DNA from 2 places in the Mixta hanseatica genome. Region 2 is predicted to be linked to the other one. Evidence: predicted binding sites of a transcription regulator. Region 2 holds the regulator's gene; the other holds the start of a gene.
What was found. Region 2 encodes PurR, which represses purine synthesis genes. Its sites were predicted from a motif close to CANGCAAACGTTTGCNTG; they were not measured.
Positions count from the first base shown of each region.

Region 1 (8,716 bases), 2.1 Mb from region 2:
ATGAGCAGCACAACTGGAATACGTTGAGGGATATTGAACTGAATAAAGCGAATATGGGACCGCAGACGTTAAGGCTTACCAGTATGCCAGCAGAAAGGCAGCTGCAGCCGCAGGCCGCAGGCCGCAGGCCGCAGGCCGCAGGCCGCAGGCCGCAGCGCCCTCTAATTAATGTGAATCAACAAAAGCGATTTTTAGCACAAACAGCAGCGCTACCACCACTACGCAGGGATTGATTTCGCGCCAGCGACCGGTTCCTGCTTTCATTACACACCAGGAAATAAAGCCCAGCGCGATGCCTTCAGTGATGGAAAAGCTGAACGGCATCATGGCTGCGGTCACAAAAGCGGGAACCGCCTCGGTCAAATCGTCCCACTTTACGCGCGCCAGGCTTGATGTCATCAGTACGCCGACATAAATCAACGCGCCAGCGGCCGCGTAGCCCGGCACCATCGACGCCAGCGGCGACAGGAACATCACCAGCAAGAACAGTATTCCGGTAACCACCGCCATCAGCCCGGTACGTCCACCAATAGAGACGCCTGAAGAGCTTTCAATATAGGCCGTTACGGAAGAGGTGCCGATAGCCGCACCGGCCACCGAGCTTACGCTATCTACCAACAGCGCCTGCTTCATACGCGGGAATTTACCCTCTTTATCCGCCAGCCCGGCTTTATCCGTCACGCCAATCAGGGTTCCGGAAGAGTCAAACAGGTTAACCAGCATAAAAGAGAAAATCACGCCGGCCATATTGAGCGTAAACGCACCGCCCAGATCAACCTGACCAATCACCGAGTTAATCGCCGGCGGTGCAGAGAAGATGCCGTTGTATTTCACATCGCCCAGCAGCAGACCGGCCAGCGTGGTAATCACTATCGAGATCAGCACCGCGGCATGAATGTTGCGTGACGCCAGTACAGCGATAATAAAAAAGCCCAGCGCCCCCAGCAGAACGCTATGCGAGGATAGGTCGCCAACCGTGACCAGCGTGGCCTCATTCGCTACGATAATACCGGCGTTTTTCAGCCCCATCATCGCGATAAACAGCCCGATCCCGGCGGTAATGCCGGTACGCAGCGCCAGAGGAATATTGGCGATCATCCAGTAACGTATGCGGAAAAGCGTGAGCAATAACAGGCCCGTTGCGCCCCAGAAAATGGCCCCCATGCCGACCTGCCACGAATAGCCCATCGCGCCAACCACCACAAAGGCGAAAAAGGCATTCAGGCCCATCGCAGGCGCCAGCGCGACAGGCAGGTTAGCAAAGACTCCCATCAGTATGCTGCCCAACGCAGCGATCAAACAGGTCGTCACAAATACCGCCTGGGTATCCATGCCCGCCGCGCCGAGGATTTGCGGGTTTACAAAAACGATATAAACCATCGTTAAAAAAGTGGTAAAACCGGCAATCACTTCGGTACGCACCGTAGTGCCATGTTCCTGCAGCCGGAACAGGCGCTGTAGTAAGCCTTGTTTAGTCATTTGTTACATCCGAACGGGAAAAGAGGTCGCCGCGTATGCTAGCGATTTTGGCGCAACAGTACACTGATTTTTCGCAAACGGTTGCGGTTTCCTGCGTGCGGCAGGGTCGCATTTTATGCTCAGTCGGGTAAAGTGAACTTTTCCCCTGGTAAGGATGAGGCAGGATGACGATTGAGTGTCTGTTTTTCGACTGTGATGGGACGCTGGTGGACAGCGAATTACTCTGTACCCAGGCGTATGTTTCTACTTTTTCCCGCTACGGCGTGCATCTGCCATTACAGGAGATGTTTGAAAAATATAAGGGTGTCAAACTCTACGATATTATTGCCGATGTTCAACAGCAGCATCCGCTGGATGTAGCAGTAGAAACCTTTGAGCAAGCGTATCGCGCGGAGGTGGCCCGCCTGTTTGAGGCGCAGCTTCAGCCGATCCCCGGTGCCGGCGATCTGTTAGCGCAGATTTCAGTACCGGCGTGCGTGGTCTCCAACGGCACGGTTAAAAAGATGCAGCACTCGTTGGGGCTGACCGGCCTGCTGCCTTTCTTTGGCGATCGCCTGTACAGCGGCTACGATATTGGTCACTGGAAGCCGGACCCGCAGTTGATGTTTCATGCGGCTGAGCAAATGCAGGTGCCGATTGAACATTGCCTGCTGGTTGATGATTCGGAAGCGGGCGCGCGGGCTGGCATCGCGGCGGGCATTCCGGTTTTTTACTATTGCGCCGATGCGCATAATCCCCCGCTCGACCACCCACTGGTAACGACGTTTAACGATTTGGCGCAGCTGCCTGCGATGTGGCGCACACGCGGCTGGCATCTTACCCGCTAAAGCCCGGTCCGTTCATAGAAACGCCTCAACCCTGCTGCCAGCGTTGAGGCGACTGTTTCGTCACAAACGTTTATTTTTCAATCCACGCCTGCTGCCAGTGTGAGCCGATGCCAGGCTCAAATTGCGTCGCGCTGCTCGACCACTGTGAGCAATAGCCTGAATACGGGAAAGGTTTACATTGATAAACCTTACCGTTTTTAGGCTGTAATACCCGCGTACCGGATTTGTAGCTTGATTTGTTATGGGGGAACGTTTCGTCGTACTTCACGGTATCCGCCGCGGGCTTCTCCGCTTCCGGGGTAGCGGACTGCAGCGTAAACTGCTGCGGCTTCGCCTGGATTAGCTCGCCCTGCTCGTTGGTGGCGATAAGGCTGAGTGTGTAAGTTTCATCTGCTGTAACTTGGTCCAAATCAAAGGAAATAGGTCCATCGACATTTTCCAACGCGGTTTTGGTATAGCCCTTTACCGTGCCAATGCTGTCGTATACCTTCGCTTCCACCGCCCATTTACCGGCAGTCCAGAGGTTAAATGTCAGGGTCGATTTCCCATTTTGTACCTTGCTGGTGAGTAACTCGCTAATTTCTAACTGTTCGTTAGTATTTGTGGCGCTCTCTTCATAAGAGATCGCAATCGATTGTAGCCTGCGTACCGGATCCAGAGTTTCCGGCGCTGAAGAGATATAGATCTTATTGGCGCCAAAAACCGGTTCAATTTTCCCCTGCGCATCTTTTACCCCAGCGCGAATGCCCCATTTCTCAGCGTCGGCTTTTTCATTCACCGCCGCCGCCAAAGCTTTAGACCAGCGATTTTTATCGGTAAGCTCATCGGTGATGGTTAGCGTGGTGGTAAAAGAGATCAGCTCTGCATCGGCCCGGAAAAAACGAACCTTAACCTTGTCGCCTGCCCGTAGATTTTTACCATACATCTGCCCCTCCAGCATTCTGCCCCAGCTATCGGACGGATCGGCCTGCGTAGGATTATCCCCGGCAAAGACAATATCGGCTATCTGATAGAAACTGTTCGCGGTATCCGCGATTTCCCACACGCTATAAATAGCCTGATAGCCGGTACGCTCAGGCACATCACATTCATGCGCCGTTTCTACCGCGGGTGCCTGGCCATTACCCTCAATCACACAGAAGGGCGTTAACTCAAATGCATCACGGGTCAAAGCCGCGTTAGGATCCCATCCCTGTTTAGTGATGTAGTAACGCCAGTTGGTTGTTTTATGAGGCGCGGTATGATGCCAGACAAAAGTCTGCCGGCCCGCCTTTATAGAGGTTTTAGCCCAGGCGTCGGCGGATTGGCGATTGAGCTGCGAAAAGGATGGAATACCAGCGCTGGCCAGTTCACCATCGTACGGTAACGCAGCGTCTGGAAACCCTGATTTTTGTTCTACGCTCTGCGGCTCCCAGGTGACGTTACCGCACTCCTGATTATTGCCCAGCTTACATTGATAAGCCCTGCTCGGCGGATCCATTAAATAACCATGCCCCCATGCACCGCTTATGGTCATTGCTGATACGGCTAAAGCGATTAATTTTACCTTCATATCTCTACTTCCCTGTAAATAAATCAGGGGGCAGTTATATAGTGATAAGACAAACTATGGGAATGCTTTTCGCTTTAGTTAAGACGAAAGCACTTGATGAATTTAATCTTATTTCTTGGGATATAAGCAGCTGCGTTCATTTAGCACTTCGTATTAACTAAGCAGTGGAAAATACATACTGCAAGGCGCTTACCCGCACAAAATAAAATCTTTAAGACTAATAATAAACAATGCGCTAATGCATGGCTGCCATGAATAAATATTATTTATAACCTGGCGAAAAGATATATTAGCTGTAGCAATCACTCTTTAAGGCTTATCGCCATGTCATTATTAGCGGATGAGGGGAAAAATGAAGCAAAGTAGAAGGCGTGATAGCCTCTGCGCAAGAAAAAGTTTATTAAGAAAATTATTTCTCACTCGTTCACGCCGTGAGCATCGCAGATAAAGATTATCCTCTTAAGCAAGCTAAGAGGCCAACCCGCAGACCGCTATGGCCTGCGGGTCGCTTAAATCAGGCGGGACTGCTGCCGTTTTCTTCACCCGCCAGCAATTTGTCGAGACGGTCGCCGCCCACGTGTCGGAAATCCTGCCCCTTTACGAAATAGAAGATGATTTCGCAAATATTCTGGCAGCGGTCACCAATACGTTCGATGGCGCGGGCACAGAACAGGGCGGTCAGTACGCTGGGAATCGTACGCGGATCTTCCATCATGTAGGTCATCAGCTGACGCACAATGCCTTCATATTCCTGGTCGACTTTTTTATCTTCACGATAAATTTCTACCGCCGCGCTCAGATCCATCCGCGCGAAGGCGTCCAGAACGTCATGCAGCATCTGGATTGTATGTCGCCCCAACGACTCCAGGCTGACCAACAGCGGCTGATGCTGCTGGCTGAACTTCTCCAGCGCCGTACGGCTGATTTTTTCCGCGACGTCGCCAATGCGCTCCAGCTCAGAAATGGTTTTGATGATCGCCATTACCAGCCGCAAATCGCTGGCGGTCGGCTGGCGCTTGGCGATAATACGCACGCAGGCCTCATCAATATCCACTTCCATCATGTTGACCTTCTGGTCACCATCGATAACCTGCTTCGCCAGCTCAGCATCCTGATTATGCATCGCGGTAATTGCATCGGTGAGCTGCTGCTCTACCATGCCGCCCATAATCATCACCTGGGTGCGGATATGCTCAAGCTCAGCGTTAAACTGGCCGGAGATATGCTTGTTCAGGTTTAAATTGTCCATACCGATCTCCAGTTAACCATAGCGGCCAGTGATGTAGTCTTCAGTTTGTTTCTGATGCGGTTTGGTAAACAGCGTGTCGGTATCGCTGAATTCAATCAGTTCGCCCAGATACATAAATGCGGTGTGATCGGAACAGCGTGCAGCCTGCTGCATATTATGCGTAACGATCACCACGGTGTAATCCTGTTTCAGCTCGGTAATCAGCTCTTCGATACGGCCCGTTGAAATAGGATCCAACGCCGAGCAAGGCTCGTCCAGCAACAGCACTTCCGGTCGAATAGCGATACCGCGCGCAATACACAGGCGCTGCTGCTGACCGCCAGAAAGGCTATAGCCGCTCTGATGTAGCTTGTCTTTGGTTTCATTCCACAGCGCCGCTTTACTCAGCGCCCACTGCACGCGTTCATCCATCTCGGCACGCGGCAGCTTCTCAAACAGACGAACGCCAAAAGCAATATTGTCATAAATTGACATTGGGAACGGCGTCGGCTTCTGGAAGACCATGCCGACGCGCGCGCGTAGCAGGGCGATATCCTGCGCGTCGGCCAGAATATTCTCGCCATCCAATAAAATTTCGCCTTCGGCTCGCTGCTCCGGATACAGCGAGTACATTTTATTAAAGGTGCGCAGCAGGGTCGATTTGCCGCAGCCGGAAGGGCCGATAAAGGCGGTGACCTGATTACGGGCAATCTCCAGATTGATGTTTTTCAGCGCATGGAATTTTCCGTAATAGAAATTCAGATCGCGAACCTGAAGTTTGCCGGAAGTCTGATTAACCATAGTCTTCTCTTTCTCTTAACGCCGCGCCGTCGCAACCACGCGGTAATTAGTTTTTCGATTTGGCGAAAATCACACGCGCCAGAATATTCAGCAGCAGAACGCACAGCGTAATCAACAATACGCCTGCCCAGGCCAGGCTCTGCCATTCCGCAAAGGGACTCATGGCGAACTTAAAGATGGTGACCGGCAGGTTAGCCAGCGGCTGCATCATGTCGGTACTCCAGAACTGGTTCGACAATGAAGTAAACAGCAGCGGGGCGGTTTCCCCGGCAATACGCGCGACGGCCAGCAACACCCCGGTGATAATGCCGGAAATCGAAGCCTTCAGCGTAATGGCGGAGATCATCTTCCACTTGGGCGTACCCAGCGCGTAAGCCGCTTCGCGCAGACTATCCGGCACCAGTTTCATCATGTTTTCCGTGGTGCGGATCACGATCGGTATTTGCAGCAGCGCCAGCGCGATAACCCCAGCCCAGCCGGAGAAGTGCTGCATCTGCGCTACCACGATGGTGTAAACGAACAGCCCGACCACAATCGACGGCGCCGACAACAGAATATCGTTAATAAAGCGAATCACCTCCGCCAGCCAGGATTTACGGCCATATTCCGCCAAATAAATCCCCGCCATAATACCCAGCGGCGTACCAAACAGCGTGGCCCACAGGATTAACAGGCCGCTGCCTGCGATGGCGTTCGCCAGCCCGCCGCCAGCGGTATTCGGCGGCGGCGTCATTTCGGTAAACAGCGCCAGCGAGAAGCCATCGATGCCGCGGGTAATGGTGGTAAACAGGATCCATACCAGCCAGAACAGGCCGAACGCCATGGTAAGCAGCGATAACGTCAGCGCAATTTTGTTGCGCATGCTGCGTCGCGCCTGCATCTTACGGCGCGACGCCTGTAGCTCGGTACGAGCATGTAAATCCAGCGTGGTCATGAGCGCGCCCCTTCATTTTTCGTCAGCCGTAAAATCATCAGCTTGGAAATCGCCAGTACGATAAAGGTGATGACAAACAGAATCAGCCCCAACTCCATCAGCGCGGCAACATGCACGCCTGATTCCGCTTCGGCAAATTCATTAGCCAGCGCGGAAGTAATACTGTTGCCCGGCATATAGAGCGACACGCTGTCGAGCTGGTAGGTGTTACCGATAATAAAGGTTACCGCCATGGTTTCACCCAGTGCGCGTCCCAGACCCAGCATAATGCCGCCGATCACGCCGTTTTTGGTAAACGGCAGGACGATGCGCCAGATCACTTCCCAGGTGGTACAGCCGATGCCATAGGCGGACTCTTTCATCATCACCGGCGTCTGTTCGAAAACATCGCGCATTACCGACGCGATGTAAGGAATAATCATAATCGCAAGGATTACGCCAGCAGCCAGGATGCCGATGCCGAACGCCGGACCTTCAAACAGGGCGCCGACAAACGGAATAGTGGAAAGTACGTTACCGACCGGCGTCTGGAAGTATTCCGCAAACAGCGGCGCAAAAACGAAAAGCCCCCACATGCCGTAAACGATACTGGGGATGGCCGCCAACAGCTCAATCGCCACGCCCAATGGACGACGCAGCCAGCCTGGCGCCAGTTCGGTTAAAAACAGCGCGATACCAAAGCTGACCGGCACGGCAATCAACAGGGCGATAATAGAGGTAACGACCGTACCGTAAATCGGTACCAGCGCGCCAAAGTTCTCATTCGGCGCATCCCACTCTTTATTCCACAGGAAAGAGAAACCGAATTTCTCAATACTGGGCCAGGAGGAGATAAGCAGAGAGATAATGATGCCGCCAAGCAACAAAAGCACAATCAGCGCAGCCAGCTTAACCAGCGCACCGAAAATAATGTCACCTTGTTTTCCTGGGGCCTTAAAGGTCGGCCTGGATTCAGCCATAAAAGTCTCGATAGAAGAAATTCACAGGGGCGGCATTCAGCCGCCCGGATACTGCGGGTCGGCCTTCAGCCGACCCCTGCGACGGTGCAGGCACCGTTAAAGCCGGTTACTGGTAAAGCGCTTTGCCAGAACTGTCTTTGATCTGCGCTTTCCAGTCTGAGCGAATCTGCTCGACGACTGAATCAGGCAGCGTTGCGTAGTCCAGGCTGGTGGCAGTTTTGTCGCCGTCTTTATACGCCCAGTCAAAGAACTTCAGCACTTCAGCGCCTTTTTCCGCGTTAGCCTGATCTTTGTACATCAGAATGAACGTGGTGGTGGTGATCGGCCAGGCATCTTTGCCTTTCTGATTGGTCAGATCCTGAGCGTAGCTTTTGCTCCAGTCCGCCCCTTTCGCTGCGTTGCTGAAGGTTTCTTCAGTTGGAGAAACCGGCTGTCCATCGGCATCGATCAGCTTGGTGTAGCTCAGCTTGTTCTGTTTAGCGTACGCGTACTCCACATAGCCGATGGAGCCTGGCAGACGTTGTACGAAAGCGGCAATGCCGTCGTTGCCTTTACCGCCAAGGCCGGTAGGCCAGTTAACCGTGTTGCCTTTGCCGACTTTTTCGCTCCACTCCTGGTTCACTTTGGCCAAATAGCTGGTGAAGACAAAGGAAGTACCGGAACCATCCGCGCGGCGTACCACAGCGATATTGGTTTCTGGCAGCTTAAGGCCCGGATTCAGTTTAGCGATGGCCGGGTCGTTCCACTTTTTGATTTTGCCGAGGTAAATATCACCTACGGTCTGCCCGTCCAGCGTCAGCTGGCCAGACTGAATGCCCGGCAGGTTTACCGCCAGCACCACGCCGCCAATCACGGTAGGAAACTGGAACAGGCCATTTTTTTGCAGATCTTCATCTTTCATTGGCGCATCGGACGCACCAAAATCAACTGTTTTCG
Region 1 is NZ_CP082904.1:4,272,421-4,281,136, reverse strand. Features, by position in the region: partial or broken gene K6958_RS20255 (4'-phosphopantetheinyl transferase family protein) at 1-104, shown strand, start outside; gene K6958_RS20250 (NCS2 family permease) at 166-1,479, opposite strand; gene yieH (6-phosphogluconate phosphatase) at 1,644-2,306, shown strand; gene gbpA (N-acetylglucosamine-binding protein GbpA) at 2,377-3,858, opposite strand; gene phoU (phosphate signaling complex protein PhoU) at 4,373-5,107, opposite strand; gene pstB (phosphate ABC transporter ATP-binding protein PstB) at 5,120-5,887, opposite strand; gene pstA (phosphate ABC transporter permease PstA) at 5,934-6,821, opposite strand; gene pstC (phosphate ABC transporter permease PstC) at 6,818-7,780, opposite strand; gene pstS (phosphate ABC transporter substrate-binding protein PstS) at 7,887-8,716, opposite strand, start outside.
Region 1: K6958_RS20250 (NCS2 family permease) is a predicted target of PurR. The motif match lies at 1,550-1,567, and genes of this name have one in related genera.

Region 2 (8,716 bases):
TAAACATCCTCTTTCATTCAAGACAGCTTCAGGCAGGAGCGCAAGCCTGGCGACAAAAATTCATCCTAACGGTGAATAAAAGCACGATAATGATTTGCGGCATGCCAATAGTCACTTTATTAAACCGCTATTAAGGTTTTATTAAGGCTTTTCAACCAGGATACATAAAACCCTCCACTTTTATTTTGATGATGCGGATGCTAAAAAAAATACGCTGTAGTGAATCCTGGTTCCTTATCGGTTGCGCCCTGTTTTTTACCTTTATCCTTAATGCTCAGTTTATTGTACGTGCGGCAGAACGCACGCCCCGAACAGCTCTGCATGATTATCTGTTTATCGCCTCAATTCCGCTGGTGCTGTTTTGCGCCTTTATGCTGATTTTTAGCCTGCTGGCGCTGCCCTGGATTCGCAAACCGCTGCTGATTATTTTGCTGTTGTGCGGCGCGGCGGCAAATTACTTTATGTATAGCTTCGGTACGGTTATTGACACCAATATGGTGCAAAACGTGTTTGAAACCGATCTGCAAGAGGCGACAGCCCTGCTTAGCGTGCGCTACCTGCTGTGGCTGCTGGTGCTGGGTGTGATCCCTGCGCTGATCATAGCGCTAACGAAGATCACCGCTACCCGCCCATGGTGGTTCTCCCTGGCGATGCGGGCGCTATGGGCTATCGGCTCCGTGCTGGTTATTTTGCTGATAGCGGCCCTGATGTATAAGGATTACGCCTCGCTGTTTCGCAATAATAAAGGGCTGGTCAAAATGGTTACGCCCGCCAATGTGGTCAGCGGAGTGATTAACTATGTTGATAATCGTTGGCTGCAGGGCAGCCAGGCGCTGGTGCGCATCGGGCAGGATGCGCATAAAGGGCCGCTGATTAAAACCGCGCAAAAAAAGACGCTGGTTATTTTTGTTCTGGGCGAAACGGCGCGGGCGGAAAATTTCTCACTCGGCGGCTATGGCCGTGAGACCAATCCGCGGCTGAAACAGCAGAACGTAATTTACTGGCAGCACGCCAGCTCATGCGGAACCGAAACCGCTATTTCGGTGCCCTGCATGTTTTCAGGCATGCCGCGCGCGCAATATAACGCCAACCTGGCGCGCCATCAGGAAGGGCTGATGGATGTGCTGGCGCATGCGGGCGTTAACCTCCTGTGGCGCGAGAACGATGGCGGCTGCAAAGGCGCCTGCAACCGTATTCCGCATAGCGATATGACATTATGGAAACTGACGGATCTTTGCCGCAGCGACGCTTGCCTGGATGAGGTCCTGCTGCATCGTTTATCGCACTATATTGATGGCGTGAAAGATGATTCGGTGGTTGTGCTGCATCAGATGGGCAGTCACGGCCCCGCCTACTATTTGCGCTATCCGACTGCGATGCGTCAGTTTACGCCAACCTGCGACAGCAAACAGATTCAGGATTGCGATCATCAGGCGCTGGTCAATACCTATGACAATACGCTGCTTTATACTGATGCAATGCTAAGCGACACCATCGACCTGCTAAAACGGTATCAGGATCGCTTTAACGTGGCGCTGATTTATCTCTCCGATCATGGGGAATCGCTTGGCGAGCACGGTATGTATCTGCATGGCGCGCCTTATCTGTTCGCTCCCAGCCAACAGACGCATATCCCTTTTCTGATGTGGCTCTCTGCCGATTATGCCCGTACGTTTGGCGTTAACCTCTCCTGCCTGCGGCAGCATGCGCAGCAGGATGAGATATCGCAGGATAATGTATTCCATACGCTGTTAGGCATGGTGAACGTTCAAACCCGCCTCTATCAGCCGCATCTTGACCTGTTAACCGCCTGTCAGGCGCATTAGGGTTGCATTAGACCAACTGGTCTATTACCCTGAGCGCTATGAGTAAAACGACCCGACATGATACCCGTGAACAGCTGCTCGCCATCGGCGAGCAGCTCTGTTTGCAACGCGGCTTTACCGGCATGGGGCTGAGTGAACTGCTGGCGCAGGCCGGCGTGCCGAAGGGGTCGTTTTATCACTATTTTCGCTCTAAAGAAGCCTTTGGCGTCGCCATGCTGGAGCGCTATTTCAGCCATGTGCGTCACGACATGCAGATATGGTTCGATGCGCCGTTGCCGCCGCGTCAGCGCCTGCTGGATTACTATCATCAGGCGGAACAGCGCTTTCGCGCAACCGGCCATATTGAAAACTGTCTGGCGGTGAAAATTTCCGCCGAGGTGTGCGACCTGTCGGAAGAGATGAGAGTGGCGCTGGAACAGGGCGCCGCCGCTCAGATGGCGATCCTGGCTACGGCGCTGCGTGCTGCGGTTGCGCAAGAGGCGCTTCGCCTGAGCTGTTCGCCTGAAGCGATGGCGCAGACGCTCTATTCTCTTTGGCTCGGCGCCAGCCTGCAGAGCAAAATACGCCGCGATGGCAGCGCGTTGACCGATGCGCTACAGGCAATTTTACAGCTGCTGCCAGAGAGCTAAATTAAAAAAACCATTTTCAAGACGACTGGTCTACTAATGACTGACCGCGGTTTTTCCAGCTGGAAACAGGCCGCTATACTAAGCTTTTTTGACCGTCATCGGACGATGACACCCCTTTCAGGAGACTATTATGCGCTTACTTCATACTATGCTGCGCGTTGGCGATATGCAGCGTTCCCTTGATTTTTATACCCGCGTGCTGGGCATGCGTCTGCTGCGCGAAAGCGAAAACCAGGAATATAAATATAACCTGGCGTTTGTTGGCTACACTGACGAAAGCGAAGGCGCAGTGATTGAGCTGACCTATAACTGGGGCGTTGATCAGTATGACCTGGGCAACGCCTATGGTCACATCGCGCTGGGCGTTGATGATGTCGCCGCGACCTGTGAAAGAATTCGTCAGGCGGGCGGCAAGGTGACCCGTGAGGCTGGCCCGGTTAAAGGCGGCAACACCATTATCGCCTTTGTGGAAGATCCGGACGGTTATAAAATCGAACTGATTGAAAACGCCCACGCCGGCCACGGCCTTGGCAACTAAGTTTTCAGGGCGTCTGCTGGCGCCCTTCTTTTTTCCCGCTGCTGCAACCCCTGGCGAAATTTGCCATAATGCGCGCTGCATTTTTTCGCCAATGAGATCCTGATGTCTGAATCGAAACAACTGAACGCATTATCTGACCGCTTCCGCGGGTTTTATCCGGTGGTGATTGATATTGAAAGCGCCGGATTTAATGCCAAAACCGATGCACTGCTGGAAATTGCCGCCGTTACGTTGAAAATGGATGAAGATGGCTGGTTACAGCTCGACCAGACGCTGCATTTTCACGTGGAGCCTTTTGAGGGCGCGATTCTGCATCCGGAAGCGCTGGCGTTCAATGGTATCGATCCTGCAAATCCGCTGCGCGGCGCGGTCAATGAATATGATGCGCTGCACGCTATTTTTAAGCAGGTGCGCAAAGGTATAAAAGATCAGGGCTGCAACCGCGCCATTGTTGTCGCGCATAACGCCAACTTTGATCACAGCTTTATGATGGCCGCCGCCGAGCGCGCCGCGCTAAAGCGTAACCCTTTCCATCCGTTCGCCACCTTTGATACCGCAGCCCTGAGCGGGCTGGTCCTTGGCCAGACGGTGCTGGCGAAAGCCTGTAAGGCGGCGGGCATCGCCTTTGACGCCAGCCAGGCCCACTCGGCGCTGTACGATACCGAGCGTACCGCAGAACTATTCTGCGAGCTGGTTAACCGCTGGAAACGGCTGGGCGGCTGGCCGCCGCTGCCGGTGGCTGAAGAGCAGCCTGTCGACGCGCAGATCGCCGAGGGCGAATAGCCGGTCAGCATAAAATAAAAAAGGGCGCCCGAAGCGCCCTTTGCTGTCATAAACGGGATAAGGACTTATTCCGCTTCTTTATATTTTTCTGCAGTTTCTTTAATCAGCGTTTGCAGTTCGCCGCGCTGGAACATTTCGATTACGATATCGCAGCCGCCAACCAGTTCGCCATCTACCCACAGCTGCGGGAAGGTCGGCCAGTTAGCATATTTCGGCAGTTCAGCACGAATATCGGGGTTCTGCAGGATATCGACATAGGCGAAGCGTTCGCCGCAGGCAGAAAGAGCCTGAACCGTTTGCGCAGAAAAGCCGCAGCTTGGTAACTTCGGCGAGCCTTTCATATAGAGCAGAATCGGGTTTTCTGCGATCTGGCGCTGAATTTTTTCAACAGTACTCATAATTGCCTTCCTTAAATAGCATGCTTCGTGTCTATTGATTGTAGCGACTGTAGCGGGTTGCTGAAAACGACATTTTCTGTAAGGTTAAATAACGCAGGTTATTGTACCGGGTTGCGCGGCCAAAATAACCACCGTCTGGGGCATTTCTGCGGCGGCGATTAATAACTGGTCATAACATTGCTGAGATAAAAGCCTGTTTATGCTTATTTTTACATCTGTATGCACTTAAAGTTTATTTCACTAAAAAAGGCTTTATCTTTTCGCAATAAGTTCGATTAGAATTGGCCACCAGGAGTCTGCCGCTATGGCAGAAATAAGATTAACCTTGCGCTATCACTGCGCTTTGAGTGTAACCACACCATGCGTTTATTGATTACGCTTTTTATGCTGACCGTTGCCCAACTCTTTTTTAACGTTGCCCAGGCATCGCCGCAGGCGCCGGTTAAGGCCAGCCAGCATAAAGTTGATAAAAAAATCGCCCGCGACGACGATCGTCGTAAGCGTCGGCCGGTGAAAACGGCCAGTAAAAAGGCGCGTCCGGCCAGCGTTGAAAAAAACAAGCTGAAGAAAAAAAGCAAGCCTGCGGTGGTAACCGCCGCCAGCACAAAAAAAAGTCGCGCCGCAACCAAAACCGCCAGCGTGAAAAAAAGCAGCCTTAAAAAGAGCAAACAACGCTATGGTCGTCAGCGCGGCGACAAAAATTCGACGGCGCTCGCAAAGCGCGGGCCGCTGGAAATGAGTAAGGCGCACCGTGAACGCTATCAAAAAGCGCGTGAAACGGCGATGAACAAACTGATGAGTCAGCTAGGTAAGCCTTATCTGTGGGGAGGCACCTCGCCTCATACCGGTTTCGACTGCAGCGGTCTGGTCTGGTACGCCTATAAAGATGTAGTGAAATTTAAGATCCCGCGTACCGCCAATGAGATGTATCACCTGCGTGATGCGGCTCCGATTAACCGTGAGGCGCTGGAGAAAGGCGATCTGGTCTTCTTCCGCATCAATAACCGCGGCGCGGCCGATCACGTGGGCGTCTATCTGGGTAACGGCCGCTTTATTCAGTCACCGCGAACCGGTAAAGATATCCAGATTAGCCAGCTTAGCGATGATTACTGGCAGCGGCACTATGTTGGCGCGCGCCGCGTGATGACGCCGCGCACCATTCGCTAACGCTGTTGCGCAACAAAAAAGCCTGTCTTAGTGACAGGCTTTTTTTATCCTTCGTGCTGCGATCAGTGCATTACGGCAGTGAAGCTAAATGCAATAATCATCAGCAATGCCGCAACCGTGGTGCCTATTGATAGTTTTAAATCGGTGCTCATTCACCCTCTCCTTTAACCACACAAAAAATAACGGTATAGATTTTCCCATACTCCCTGGTAAAAATCTCGTTTTCTTTGCGCCACCTTGATAGAATCCCCGCCTTGCGTTGCGCAACGACAAAAAACCACCGTTGCCAACCCTTATTTTAAAGACGTCCCGCCTATCAGACGTACCTCAGCCCGCCAATTTCACCTTTATGCGTGCTGAATAACGCCATGCGGACGCAAACGATTAACATTAGCCTGATCAGACTATTACGTCAGGCGCAGGAGTATCTTTTTAATGGCAACAATCAAAGATGTCGCAAAGCGTGCCGGCGTTTCCACTACTACGGTATCGCACGTCATCAATAAAACGCGTTTTGTCGCGGAAGAGACCCGAGAGGCCGTCTGGGCAGCCATCAAAGAATTACACTATTCGCCCAGTGCCGTTGCGCGCAGCCTGAAGGTTAACCATACCAAATCGATTGGTCTGCTGGCGACTTCCAGCGAAGCGCCCTATTTCGCTGAGATTATAGAAGCGGTGGAAACGCGCTGTTTCGCTCGCGGCTATACCCTGATTTTGGGCAATGCCCACAACGATTTACAGAAACAGCAGGCTTACCTCTCCATGATGGCGCAGAAGCGCGTGGATGGCCTGCTGGTAATGTGTTCTGAGTATCCTGAAGCACTGCTGAAGATGCTTGAGGAGAACCGCAATATCCCTATGGTGGTGATGGACTGGGGCGAATCCCGCGGCGATTTTACCGATACCGTGCTGGATAACGCGTTTGAAGGCGGCTATCTGGCCGGGCGCTATTTGATCGAGCGCGGCCACCGCGACATCGGCGCGATCCCCGGCCAGATGGAGCGCAACACCGGCAGCGGACGTTTTGCAGGTTTCGTAAAAGCGTTGAATGAAGCCAACATCCCGGTACGTGATGAGTGGATCGTGCAGGGCGACTTTGAACCGGAATCGGGCTATCGCGCCATGCAGCAAATCCTGGCGCAAAAGCAGCGCCCTACCGCTGTTTTCTGCGGCGGTGATATTATGGCGATGGGCGCGATTTGCGCTGCGGATGAGATGGGGCTGCGCGTGCCGCAGGATATCTCCGTTATCGGCTACGATAACGTGCGCAACGCGCGCTATTTCACCCCAGCGCTGACCACGGTACATCAGCCAAAAGAGCAGCTGGGCGAAACCGCTTTCGATATGCTGCTGGACCGTATTACCAGCAAACGCGAAGAACCGCAGACCATTGAAGTGCATCCTACGCTGATTGAACGCCGCTCCGTTGCTGACGGTCCGTTCCGCGACTACCGCCGTTAATGCCTGAGGCTCAGGAAAACCGCTTCCTGAGCCTGCTACTCCTCACGCAGCCATTCCCGATTGATGGTTTCCGTATCGCCAAGATAGTCCAGTAGCCAGCGCAGCGCGGGTGAATTACTTTGCTCTGACCAGCTCACGCAACAGAAGCTATCCGGGAAAGGCTGCGGTAAGGTCAGCTCCGTTAGCTGCCGGGCTTGCAGCAGCGGCGCGGCAAAGTGGCCGGGCACCATCCCCACGCACAGCCCGGCGCGCAGGCAATCAAAGGCGCTTTCCCAGTCGGGCACCACCAGCCGGCGCTGATTATCCAGCGTCCAGGTGGTACGTCGCGGCAGCGCGCGCGAGGTATCTTCCAGCACCAGCGACGGCCAGGGACGAATATCATCATCCTGCAGCTGGGTCGTTATGCCGGCTAACGGATGATTAACGCTGACCACGCAGCGCCAGTTGAGCGCCCCCATATCGCGGAAGGCGAAGCGCCCGCCCACCGGGATCGCCTGGGTTGCGCCAATCGCCACATCCACCCGTCCGTCGGCCAGCGCATCCCAGACGCCGTTAAACACTTCCGGCGTAATCAACAGCTCCATATCCGGAAAGTGCCGGTAAAAATCGAGCACCAGCTGGCGGGTACGCTGCGGTTTAACGATACGATCCACCGCAATGCTTAACTGCCCGCGCCAGCCGTTCGCCACCTGTTGACACTGTCGCCGCGTGGCTAGCATTTTTTTGATAACAGCGCGTCCTTCGCGAATAAAAAGCTCTCCTGCCTCGGTCAGCACCACATCGCGATGCCGCCGTTCAAAAAGCGGCACCGCCAGCCAGGATTCCAGCTGACGCACCGTATAGCTGATGGCTGAGGGTACGCGGTGCAGCTCTTCCGCGGCAGCAGAAAAGCTGCCGTTACGCGCCACGGCATCAACCACTTCCAGTGCATATTCAGACCACATTTTTTGCCTGCAAAAATTTTGATATCAAGCGGCAAATTTTAGCGTTTCACATTGAGAAAAACATCCTTTACCCTCGCGCCGTCTGTTCACCTGCTTATAAACGAGAAAGAGATGCCTGGTTCAAAAGGATTTATGCTCTATCTGGCCCTGCTCAGCACGCTGGGTTTTCTGGCCACCGATATGTATCTGCCGGCGTTTACCGCCATGCAGGAAAGTTTTGCGACTTCCGCTGGGATTATCAGCGCCAGCCTGACCGTATTTTTAGGCGGCTTCGCCTGCGCCCAGCTGCTGTGGGGGCCGCTTTCCGATCGCTATGGTCGCCGACCGATACTGCTGTTGGGCCTCGTGCTGTTTGCACTGGGCTGCGCGGGCATGCTGTGGGCGAATGCCACCTGGCAGATGTTAACCCTGCGCTTTATTCAAGCGGTAGGCGTCTGTGCGGCGGCGGTAAGCTGGCAGGCGCTGGTGGTCGATCGCTATCGCGGCGCGCAGGCTAATCGCGTTTTTGCCACCATCATGCCGCTAGTGGCCCTGTCGCCGGCGCTGGCGCCGCTGTTAGGTGCCTGGCTGCTCAGTCATTTTTCATGGCGTGCGATTTTTCTGGCGCTGTTGCTGGTCACGCTGCCGCTGCTGTTTGCAACGGCGAAGCTGAAAAAAACTGCACCCGCCTCTGCAGCCACCGCTCAACGCAGCGGCTTTTTCCGTCTGCTGGCGTCACGTATCTACAGTGGCAACGTGCTGATTTACGCCGCCTGCTCAGCCAGCTTTTTCGCCTGGCTAACCGGTTCGCCGTTTATCCTGCACGATCTGGGCCTGAGTCCGGCTGATATCGGTCTGAGCTATCTACCGCAAACCGTGGCGTTTCTGGTCGGCGGCTTTGGCTGTCGCTCTGCGCTTCAGCGTCATAGCGGCCGCAGCCTGCTGCCGTTCCTGCTGATTTTTTATGCGCTAAGCGTGACCGCACTATTTA
Region 2 is NZ_CP082904.1:2,055,437-2,064,152, reverse strand. Features, by position in the region: gene eptA (phosphoethanolamine transferase EptA) at 189-1,826, shown strand; gene K6958_RS10030 (TetR/AcrR family transcriptional regulator) at 1,865-2,455, shown strand; gene gloA (lactoylglutathione lyase) at 2,586-2,993, shown strand; gene rnt (ribonuclease T) at 3,096-3,776, shown strand; gene K6958_RS10015 (Grx4 family monothiol glutaredoxin) at 3,842-4,177, opposite strand; gene K6958_RS10010 (C40 family peptidase) at 4,535-5,341, shown strand; gene cydH (cytochrome bd-I oxidase subunit CydH) at 5,404-5,493, opposite strand; gene purR (HTH-type transcriptional repressor PurR) at 5,777-6,802, shown strand; gene punR (DNA-binding transcriptional activator PunR) at 6,838-7,746, opposite strand; gene punC (purine nucleoside transporter PunC) at 7,858-8,716, shown strand, end outside.